DNA from 2 places in the Streptomyces sp. NPDC059994 genome. Region 2 is predicted to be linked to the other one. Evidence: riboswitches for the same ligand, from Rfam matches in the RefSeq annotation. Region 2 holds a riboswitch; the other holds the start of a gene.
What was found. A riboswitch is a leader RNA that binds a small molecule or an ion and turns the genes downstream of it on or off. The one in region 2 is predicted to bind cobalamin.
Positions count from the first base shown of each region.

Region 1 (4,205 bases), on a different contig from region 2:
CGGTCACCTGGCGGCCGGCGAGGTCGACGGCGACGGTGTCGTCCGGGCCGAGGCGGTCGTAGGGGACGCCGGTGGGGGTGACCAGGACCAGGTCACCGACGCGTATGGAGACGTTGCCCGAGGTGCCCACGACCAGGCCTTCCTCGGCGGTGCGGCGCGCGGTGGCGGTCAGCTCGGCCCAGGCCGTGGCGGTCGCTCCGGAGTCCTTCGGCTCTCCCATGGGGCGATCCTCGCAGGCTCCGCGCAGCGGGCGACGGAGTGAGCAGAATCTCTTCAATGGGGTATATGGCCGGTTCGCGGGGTTTGTCAGGGCCTGGTCGCAGCAAAAACCGGTCGGATACACCGCGAAGCCCGACCCAGTTCACCTTCCGTTCATCCAGGTTACTTACGTTCGTCCAGCCACTGACGTCGAACGATTGACTGGGTAAATGGAACACATCACGCTGCTGCTCGCCATTGTGGTCGTGACAGCTCTAGTGTTCGATTTCACGAACGGTTTCCATGACACCGCCAACGCGATGGCCACGACCATCTCGACCGGCGCCCTGAAGCCCAAAGCAGCGGTCGCCATGTCCGCCGCGCTCAACCTGGTCGGCGCGTTCCTGTCGGTGGAGGTCGCCAAGACGATCTCCGGCGGGATCATCAACGAGAAGGGCATCAGAACAGAGGTCATCTTCGCGGCGCTCGTCGGCGCGATCCTCTGGAACCTGGTGACCTGGCTGCTCGGCCTGCCGTCCAGCTCCTCCCACGCCCTGTTCGGCGGTCTGATCGGCGCGGCCGTGATGTCGGCCGGCTGGTCCTCGGTGAACGGCTCGACCATCGTCACCAAGGTGCTGCTCCCCGCCGTCGCCGCCCCGATCGTCGCGGGCGTCGCCTCGATGCTGGCCACGCGCCTGACGTACCGGATCAACCGAAACGCCGACCCGGCTGCCGAGAAGGCCACCGCCAAGGGGTACCGGGCAGGACAGATCGCCTCCGCCGGGCTCGTCTCACTCGCCCACGGCACCAACGACGCGCAGAAGACCATGGGCATCATCACGCTCGCCCTGGTCGCCGGCGGTGTGCTGCACCCGGGCGCCAACCCCCCGCTGTGGGTCATCGTCTCGGCCGGCATGGCCATCGCCATGGGCACCTACCTCGGCGGCTGGCGCATCATCCGCACCATGGGCAAGGGCCTGACCGAGCTGGCGCCGCCGCAGGGCTTCGCCGCCCAGTCCGGTGCCGCGACCGTCATCCTGGCCTCCTCGCACATCGGCTTCTCGCTCTCCACCACCCAGGTCTGCTCCGGCTCCGTCATGGGCGCCGGCCTCGGCCGCAAGGGCGGTGTGGTCCGCTGGTCCACCGCGACCCGCATGTTCATCGCCTGGGGCCTGACCCTGCCCGCCGCGGGTCTGGTCGGCGCCGGCGCCGAGTTCCTGACCGGCCAGGGCACCTGGGGCATCGTCCTCGTGGCGATCCTGCTGATCGCGGGTGCCGGCTTCATCTGGAAGCTGTCGCGCCGCGAGCCGGTCGACCACAACGACGTCACTGCCGCCGCCACCCCGGCGGAGTCCCCGGCCGAGCCCGCCGGCGTCGTGACCACCGCGATCGCCGCCGTCACCCCGCCGCCCACCGCCGCCGCCGTGGCCGCCGATCTGACGGCCACCATCCCGGCTCCGGCCCCGGTGGCCCCCGTCGACCCGGCCCGCCCGGCCACCGTCTGACCCGGCCGCGCACCCCAAAGGAATCGTCATGCACATCGACTGGGCAGCTCTCGGCACCGTCTTCGGTGTCAGCCTCATCGTCACCGTCGGCCTGGTGGGCCTGTTCACCGTCGGGATCGTCGGCCTCAGCAAGCAGCAGTCGGCCGCGGCCGGCAAGGGCAACGTCGCCGTGGCCCGCACCACCGCCTACCTCTGCTTCGCGCTCTGCGCGGCGGCCGTCGCGTACGGCATCAGTCTGATCGTCGGCAAGTAGCCCGGCCAGCAGCGCCGCACACACCTCGAACCGCCTTCCGGCCCGGCCGGAGGGCGGTTCTCTGTGTGCCCCAACACACTCTCCCGTCGCAGGTCAGCAGCGAGTTGACGGGCGTTCCCGGGCATGGTGGACTGCCCGAGCCATTTACGGCGGCAGAAGAGGAAGCCGGTGCGAATCCGGCGCGGTCCCGCCACTGTCATCGGGGAATCATCCCCGTGAGCCAGGAACTCTCACCGCCGGTCGACGTCGTACCAGGGCGCGGACACCCTGAGTGAGGACATACCGCCATGCGCGCCTGCCTGTTGCCGGCACCTCCCGGAAGTACCAGAGTTCTTCGCGGCGTTGCGGCGGGCTGATCCCATGCGTGCCGATCGCACTTTCGCGTACGGCGCCACCGCCGGTCTCCTCGGCGACCTCCTCCTCGGCGATCCCCGCCGCGGACACCCGGTCGCCGCGTTCGGCCGTGCCGCGGCCGCCGTGGAGCGCACGCTGTGGCGCGACCACCGGGGCTGGGGCGCGCTGCACACCGCCGTGTGCGCCGGAGGCGCCGCGGGCGCCGCACTGCTCGCCACGCGCGCGGTACGAAAGCTTCCCACCGCGTCCGTCGCGCTGACCGCCGCCGCCACCTGGGCCGTCGTGGGCGGCACTTCGCTGGGCCGGGAGGCCCGCGCGATCGGCGAGGCGCTGGAGGCCGGGGACGTCGAGGCGGCCCGCGCGCGCCTGCCGCACCTGTGCGGGCGCGACCCGCAGTCCCTGGACGCGCCCGGCATCGCGCGCGCGGTCGTCGAGTCCGTCGCCGAGAACACCTCCGACGCCGTGGTGGGCGCGCTGGTGTGGGGGGCGCTCGCGGGGGTTCCGGGCCTGGTCGCGTTCCGCGCGGTCAACACGCTGGACGCGATGGTCGGCCACCGCTCGCCGCGCCATCGGCGGTACGGGTGGGCCTCGGCGCGCCTGGACGATGTGGCGGGCTGGCCGGGCGCCCGGCTCACCGCCGCACTGGCGGTGGCCGCCGGGGGCGCGCCGCGCGCCGCCACGCGCGCGTGGCGGGACGACGCCCGCAAGCACCCGAGCCCCAACGCCGGTCCCGTCGAGGCGTCGTTCGCGGGCGCGCTCGGCGTACGGCTCGGCGGCACCCTCTCGTACGGCGGCCGTGTCGAGCACCGGCCCGTGCTGAACGGGGGCGGCCGGGCGGTGGAAGTCCCGGACATCGAGCGGGCGGTGCGGCTGTCGCGCCGGGTGGGCTGGCTGGCGCTGGCTGTGGCGATCGCGGTGAGGAAGGTACGTACATGAGCGGCGGACTGCTGGTCGCGGGCACCACATCGGACGCGGGCAAGAGCGTCGTCACCGCCGGGATCTGCCGGTGGCTGGTGCGCCAGGGCGTGAAGGTCGCGCCGTTCAAGGGGCAGAACATGTCCCTCAACTCGTTCGTCACGCGCGAGGGCGCCGAGATCGGGCGGGCGCAGGCGATGCAGGCGCAGGCGGCGCGCGTCGAGCCGTCCGCGCTGATGAACCCCGTGCTGCTCAAGCCGGGGAGCGACCGGTCGAGCCAGGTCGTACTGATGGGCAGGCCGGTGGGCGAGCTGAGCGCCGGCGGCTACCACGGCGGACGCCAGGAAGCGCTTCTCGGCACCGTCGTGGACTGTCTGGAGCGGCTGCGGGGCACGTATGACGCCGTGATCTGCGAGGGGGCGGGCAGTCCGGCCGAGATCAATCTGCGGCGCACGGACATCGTCAACATGGGCATCGCGCGCGCCGCGAAGCTTCCGGTGGTGGTGGTCGGCGATATCGACCGGGGCGGGGTGTTCGCCTCGTTCTTCGGTACGACGGCGCTGCTGAGCCCCGAGGACCAGGCGCTGGTCGCCGGGTACATCGTCAACAAGTTCCGGGGCGACGTCTCGCTCCTCGAACCCGGCATCGACATGCTGCGCGGGCTCACCGGACGCCACACGTACGGGATCCTGCCGTTCGCGCACGGGCTCGGCATCGATGAGGAGGATGGCCTGCGGGTTTCCCTTCGCGGCGCCGTGCGCGAGTCGGTGGTGGCGCCGCCGGTGGGCGACGACGTGCTGCGGGTCGCGGTCTGCGCGGTCCCGCTGATGTCCAACTTCACGGACGTGGACGCGCTCGCCGCCGAACCGGGCGTGATCGTACGGTTCGTGGACCGGCCCGAGGAACTGGCCGACGCGGATCTGGTCGTCGTGCCGGGAACCCGGGGCACGGTCCGGGCGTTGGAATGGCTGAGGGAACGG
Region 1 is NZ_JBHWUR010000018.1:41,950-46,154, reverse strand. It holds gene ACFWA7_RS12600 (class II aldolase/adducin family protein) at 1-220, opposite strand, end outside; gene ACFWA7_RS12595 (anion permease) at 429-1,703, shown strand; gene ACFWA7_RS12590 (hypothetical protein) at 1,732-1,956, shown strand; cobalamin riboswitch at 2,067-2,209, shown strand; gene ACFWA7_RS12585 (cobalamin biosynthesis protein) at 2,317-3,246, shown strand; gene ACFWA7_RS12580 (cobyric acid synthase) at 3,243-4,205, shown strand, end outside.
Region 1: it holds a riboswitch for cobalamin, as region 2 does, so the genes downstream of both, ACFWA7_RS12585 (cobalamin biosynthesis protein) here and ACFWA7_RS29265 (HoxN/HupN/NixA family nickel/cobalt transporter) in region 2, are expected to answer to the same signal.

Region 2 (4,205 bases):
GCTCCCTTCTCCGTACCGGCCACGAGATACGGGACTCCCGCCTTGGTGACGAGGCCCAGCGGGTCGACCGTGCGCGTACCGGCCGGGCTGCCGGGGCGGGCGTATCCGAGCCGGATCCGCAGGCCGTCCACCACCGCCCGTTGCAGCGCGTCCAGCAGCGGCGTGCCCGCGGTGACGGGCAGGCGCGACCAGTCCGTGCCGTCCGTGACACCTGCCTTCGACGCGGCCTCGGCGTCGGGCCGGAGCGTCGCGGGCAGGGCCCGCACCAACTTCCGCAGCGCGGTGCGCAGTTCGGGCGAGTGCGCCGACGGCCCCGCGACCAGGAACATCGCACGGATCTCGGCGGCGGTCAGGCCCGTGAGGTCGGTACGGGCCCCGCCGACCAGGGACCAGCCGCCGCCCCGCCCGTGCTGGGAGTACACGGGGATACCGGCGGCGGCCAGCGCCTCCAGGTCGCGGCGCGCGGTGCGCTCGGACACCTCCAGCTCCGCCGCCACCTCACGCGCGGTCACGCGTCCGCGCGTCTGAAGGAACAGCAGGGTCGCCACCAGACGGTCAGCTCTCATAGCGATCATTGTCCTGGGAAAACTGGCCAGGAGATGGCCAGTTTGGCTTCCAGGATGAGTGCAGACCGAGCGCGGAGAGATCAGCTGACTGATCAGGAGCCGCGCCGTACACACCATCAGGGAGAGATCATGATTGTGGTGACCGGAGCAACCGGGAACGTCGGACGACACCTCGTACAGACCCTGGCCTCGGCCGGCGAGTGGGTGACCGCGGTCTCCCGCCGCGCCCCGGCCGGGGAGACGCCGGGCAACGTGGAGTTCCAGCAGGCCGATCCGGCCCGGCCCGAGAGCCTCAAGCGGGGCCTCGACGGGGCCGACGCGCTGTACCTCCTCGTCCCCGGTGACGGCGAAGGCCTCGACCCGTACGCCATCCTCGACACGGCGCGGGCCGCCGGGGTCCGGCGGGTCGTCCTCCAGTCGTCGCAGGCCACTGCCACCCGGCCGCACTCCCCCGCGCATGCCCGGCTGCGCGCCTTCGAGGACGCCGTACGGGAGTCGGGCCTCCAGTGGACGGTCCTGCGGCCCAGCGGGTTCGCCTCCAACGCCTACATGTGGTCGCCCTCGGTCCGCTCCGAGCGGACGGTCACGGCACCCTTCGGCGACGTCGGCCTGCCCGTCATCGATCCGGCCGACATCGCCGCGGTCGCCGCCGTGGCCCTGCGCGACGGGAGCCACGCGGGCCGGACGTACGAACTCACCGGACCGGCCCCGGTCTCGCCGCGCGAGCAGGCCCGGGCGATCGGTGACGCGCTGGGGGCGTCGGTGCGGTTCGTCGAGCAGAGCCGGGCCGAGGCGCGGGAGCTGCTGATGCGTTTCATGCCGGAGCCGGTGGTCGAGGCCACGCTCGGCATCCTCGGCGAACCCACGCCCGAGGAGCGGCGGGTGAGTCCGGACGTGGAGCGCGTCCTGGGCCGGGCACCGCGTACGTTCACGGCCTGGGCGGCGGACAACGTCGTGGCCTTCAGATGACGTCCGCGGCCGGGGCGGCCTCGTCCCGGGCCGTGCCCGGCCCGCCCTGGCCGGGCCCCTCGGCGGCTGCGGCGACGCGCACCGCCCACCGCTGCTCGACCTTGGCGAACCGCCAGTACGCCAGGGCCGCGGCCCACACCGCGACGAACAGGCCGACGATGATGAAGCCCACGTTGTCCAGGTCGAGGTCCGCGACCCAGCCGGTGACACCGTCGCTCAGATCGAGCTTTTCGTGCAGGACGCCCACCAGCTCGATCGTGCCGATCAGGAAGGCCACCGCGATGGAGAGCCCGGTGATGGTGAGGTTGTAGAACACCTTGCGCACGGGGTTGGAGAAGGCCCACTGGTAGGCGAAGTTCATGAACGTACCGTCGATGGTGTCGAACAGGCTCATCCCCGCCGCGAAGAGCAGCGGCAGGCACAGCACGGCGTACCAGGGCAGCCCGGCGGCCGCCCCCGAGCCGGCCATCACCATCAGGGTGACCTCGGTGGCGGTGTCGAAGCCGAGCCCGAAGAGGAAGCCCAGGGGGTACATCTGGCCGGGCCGGGTGATCGACTTGGTGAAGCGGCCCAGGAGGCGGTTCATGAACCCCCGTGAGTCCAGGTGCTGTTCCAGCTCGGCCTCGTCGTACGTTCCCTCACGCATGGCCCGGAAGACCCGCAGGATGCCGACGAGGGCGAGGAGGTTGAGCGCGGCGATGAGGTAGAGGAACGATCCGGAGACGGTCGTTCCGACGACGCCGAGGGTCTGGTGGGTCGGCGAGTCATCGTTCATCAGGGTGCCCGCGAGCTGCGCGCCCCCGGCGACCAGCGCCGCCATCGCGACCACGACGCTGGAGTGCCCGAGCGCGAACCAGAAGCCGACCGACACCGGCCGTTTGCCGTCGGCCATCAGCTTGCGGGTGGTGTTGTCGATGGCGGCGATGTGATCGGCGTCGAAGGCGTGCCGCATGCCGAGGGTGTAGGCGGTGACGCCGAGGCCCAGGCCGAACGTCTTCGAGCCGACCTCGTAGTGCTCGGGCACGACGAGCAGGAAGAGTATGCCGAACGCCACGACGTGCAGGGCGGCGATCACCGCCAGCAGCCAGGCGGTGCGGACGGTGTCCTCACGCCGCCACTGGAAAGTGGCGGGCAGGGTGGGCAGGGTCATTCGTTCACGCTCCAGCACCTCGTGGATCATTACGCGAGATGCCGTGGCCGGTCTCCTGGCTTCCGGGGTATCGCACCGTCCCCGCCTTCCCAGCGGCCTCACGGCCGCCAGTGGCACAACGGGACGGGCTACCCGAAGCCGTTCATGGCCTGAACGGCATGGGGCCCGATCACAGTGGCGAGGGCCGCTCCGGTCTTGCACCGGTCTTCCCGAACACCACGGCTCGCCAACCGTAGGTGCGACCCGCCTCACCTGCAAGTCTGGCTGTGGACAGGGAGATTGCAGATCACCTTTCGAGCGGGCCGCCGGGGCCCGTCCGCCCACCTCCCAGCACGCGGCGGGCCCGCCGCTCGGCCCGACTCCTCACCCTCCGGTCGGCGCGGGGAACGCCGGGCGGCGGTCAAGGCGGGCGCGGACCTCGTCGGAGCCGAAGTGGTAGTCGATGCGTCTCACGGCCTCGGCCCAGCCGTGCGTGGTGCCCGCGCCGGAGGGCGCCTCGGTCACGAACGGGTCGGTCCACCGCTGCACCGCACGCCGCCACAGCTCCGCGGGCGGCTCCTCCACCGCGGGGAGGGCGCGGCCCGTTCGGATCGCCCCGGTCAGCCGTGCAGGGTCGTGGTCCGGAGCTGGGGATCGGACTCCGTCTCCGCCTCGGTGAACCGTTCCGTGACCCAGCGCTTGTGCGAGAAGAGGACGGCCTGGTCGGTGTAGTGGGGCGATTCGGGGTTGGCGGACTGCCCGTAGGTGAGGATCGTACGGGTGCGCGGACCCTGCGACGTCAGCTCCGTGGCCATGATGAAACTGGAGCCCGACGCGTAGTCCTCCGGGGAGTTCGGGCGGGTGGCGCCGCCGCTGCCCGACGTGGGCGACGCGTTCACGACGTTGAAGCAGCCCTCACCGCCGGAGCAGCCGGGCAGCGGGATCCCCGCCCAGCGCTGCACGCTGCCTATCGGCGCGTCCAGGGGCACCTTGTCGGCGGCCAGCCCGCGCACGGCGTCGGCCAGCGCGCGCCGCACCTGCGGATCGTCGCCGTTGAGCCCGCGCGGGGTGGTGAGCGGCTGGGCCGGGTCGTACGGAACGCGCCACCACGGGTGCCGGCCGCCCACTTGGGTGCGGAACGCCTGCCACAGCACGGCGCCGCGGCTGTCGGCGTCGTCGCGGGTGTCCCAGGCCGCGAGGACGCCGCAGGCGGCGCGCACATCCACCTCGGTGCCGTCGGTGGCGGTCAGGACGGGGTGCGCGCGGCACATCGCGACCGCGTCGTCGCGGCCCAGCTCCGCCGTGTAGTTGCGGTTACCGAGCATGCTCGCCCGCAGCGTGGACAGGGTGAACCCCGGCGTGCCGAGTCCGTCGGTGCCGTCGCGCCGGCCCGCGATCATCTGGAGCCCGAGCTGGGCGCGCGGCCCGAGCGGCACTCCGGCGCGGTACATCCGCGGGTAACCGGTCAGCGGCGCCGAGGGGTTGGTCAGGGTCGAGTCGTTGTTGGAGTTGGCCACGTAGTCGGTCCGGGTCAGCCGGGG
Region 2 is NZ_JBHWUR010000079.1:2,904-7,108, forward strand. It holds gene ACFWA7_RS29255 (helix-turn-helix transcriptional regulator) at 1-566, opposite strand, end outside; gene ACFWA7_RS29260 (NAD(P)H-binding protein) at 696-1,535, shown strand; gene ACFWA7_RS29265 (HoxN/HupN/NixA family nickel/cobalt transporter) at 1,528-2,685, opposite strand; cobalamin riboswitch at 2,713-2,921, opposite strand; gene ACFWA7_RS29270 (hypothetical protein) at 3,049-3,249, opposite strand; gene ACFWA7_RS29275 (penicillin acylase family protein) at 3,285-4,205, opposite strand, start outside.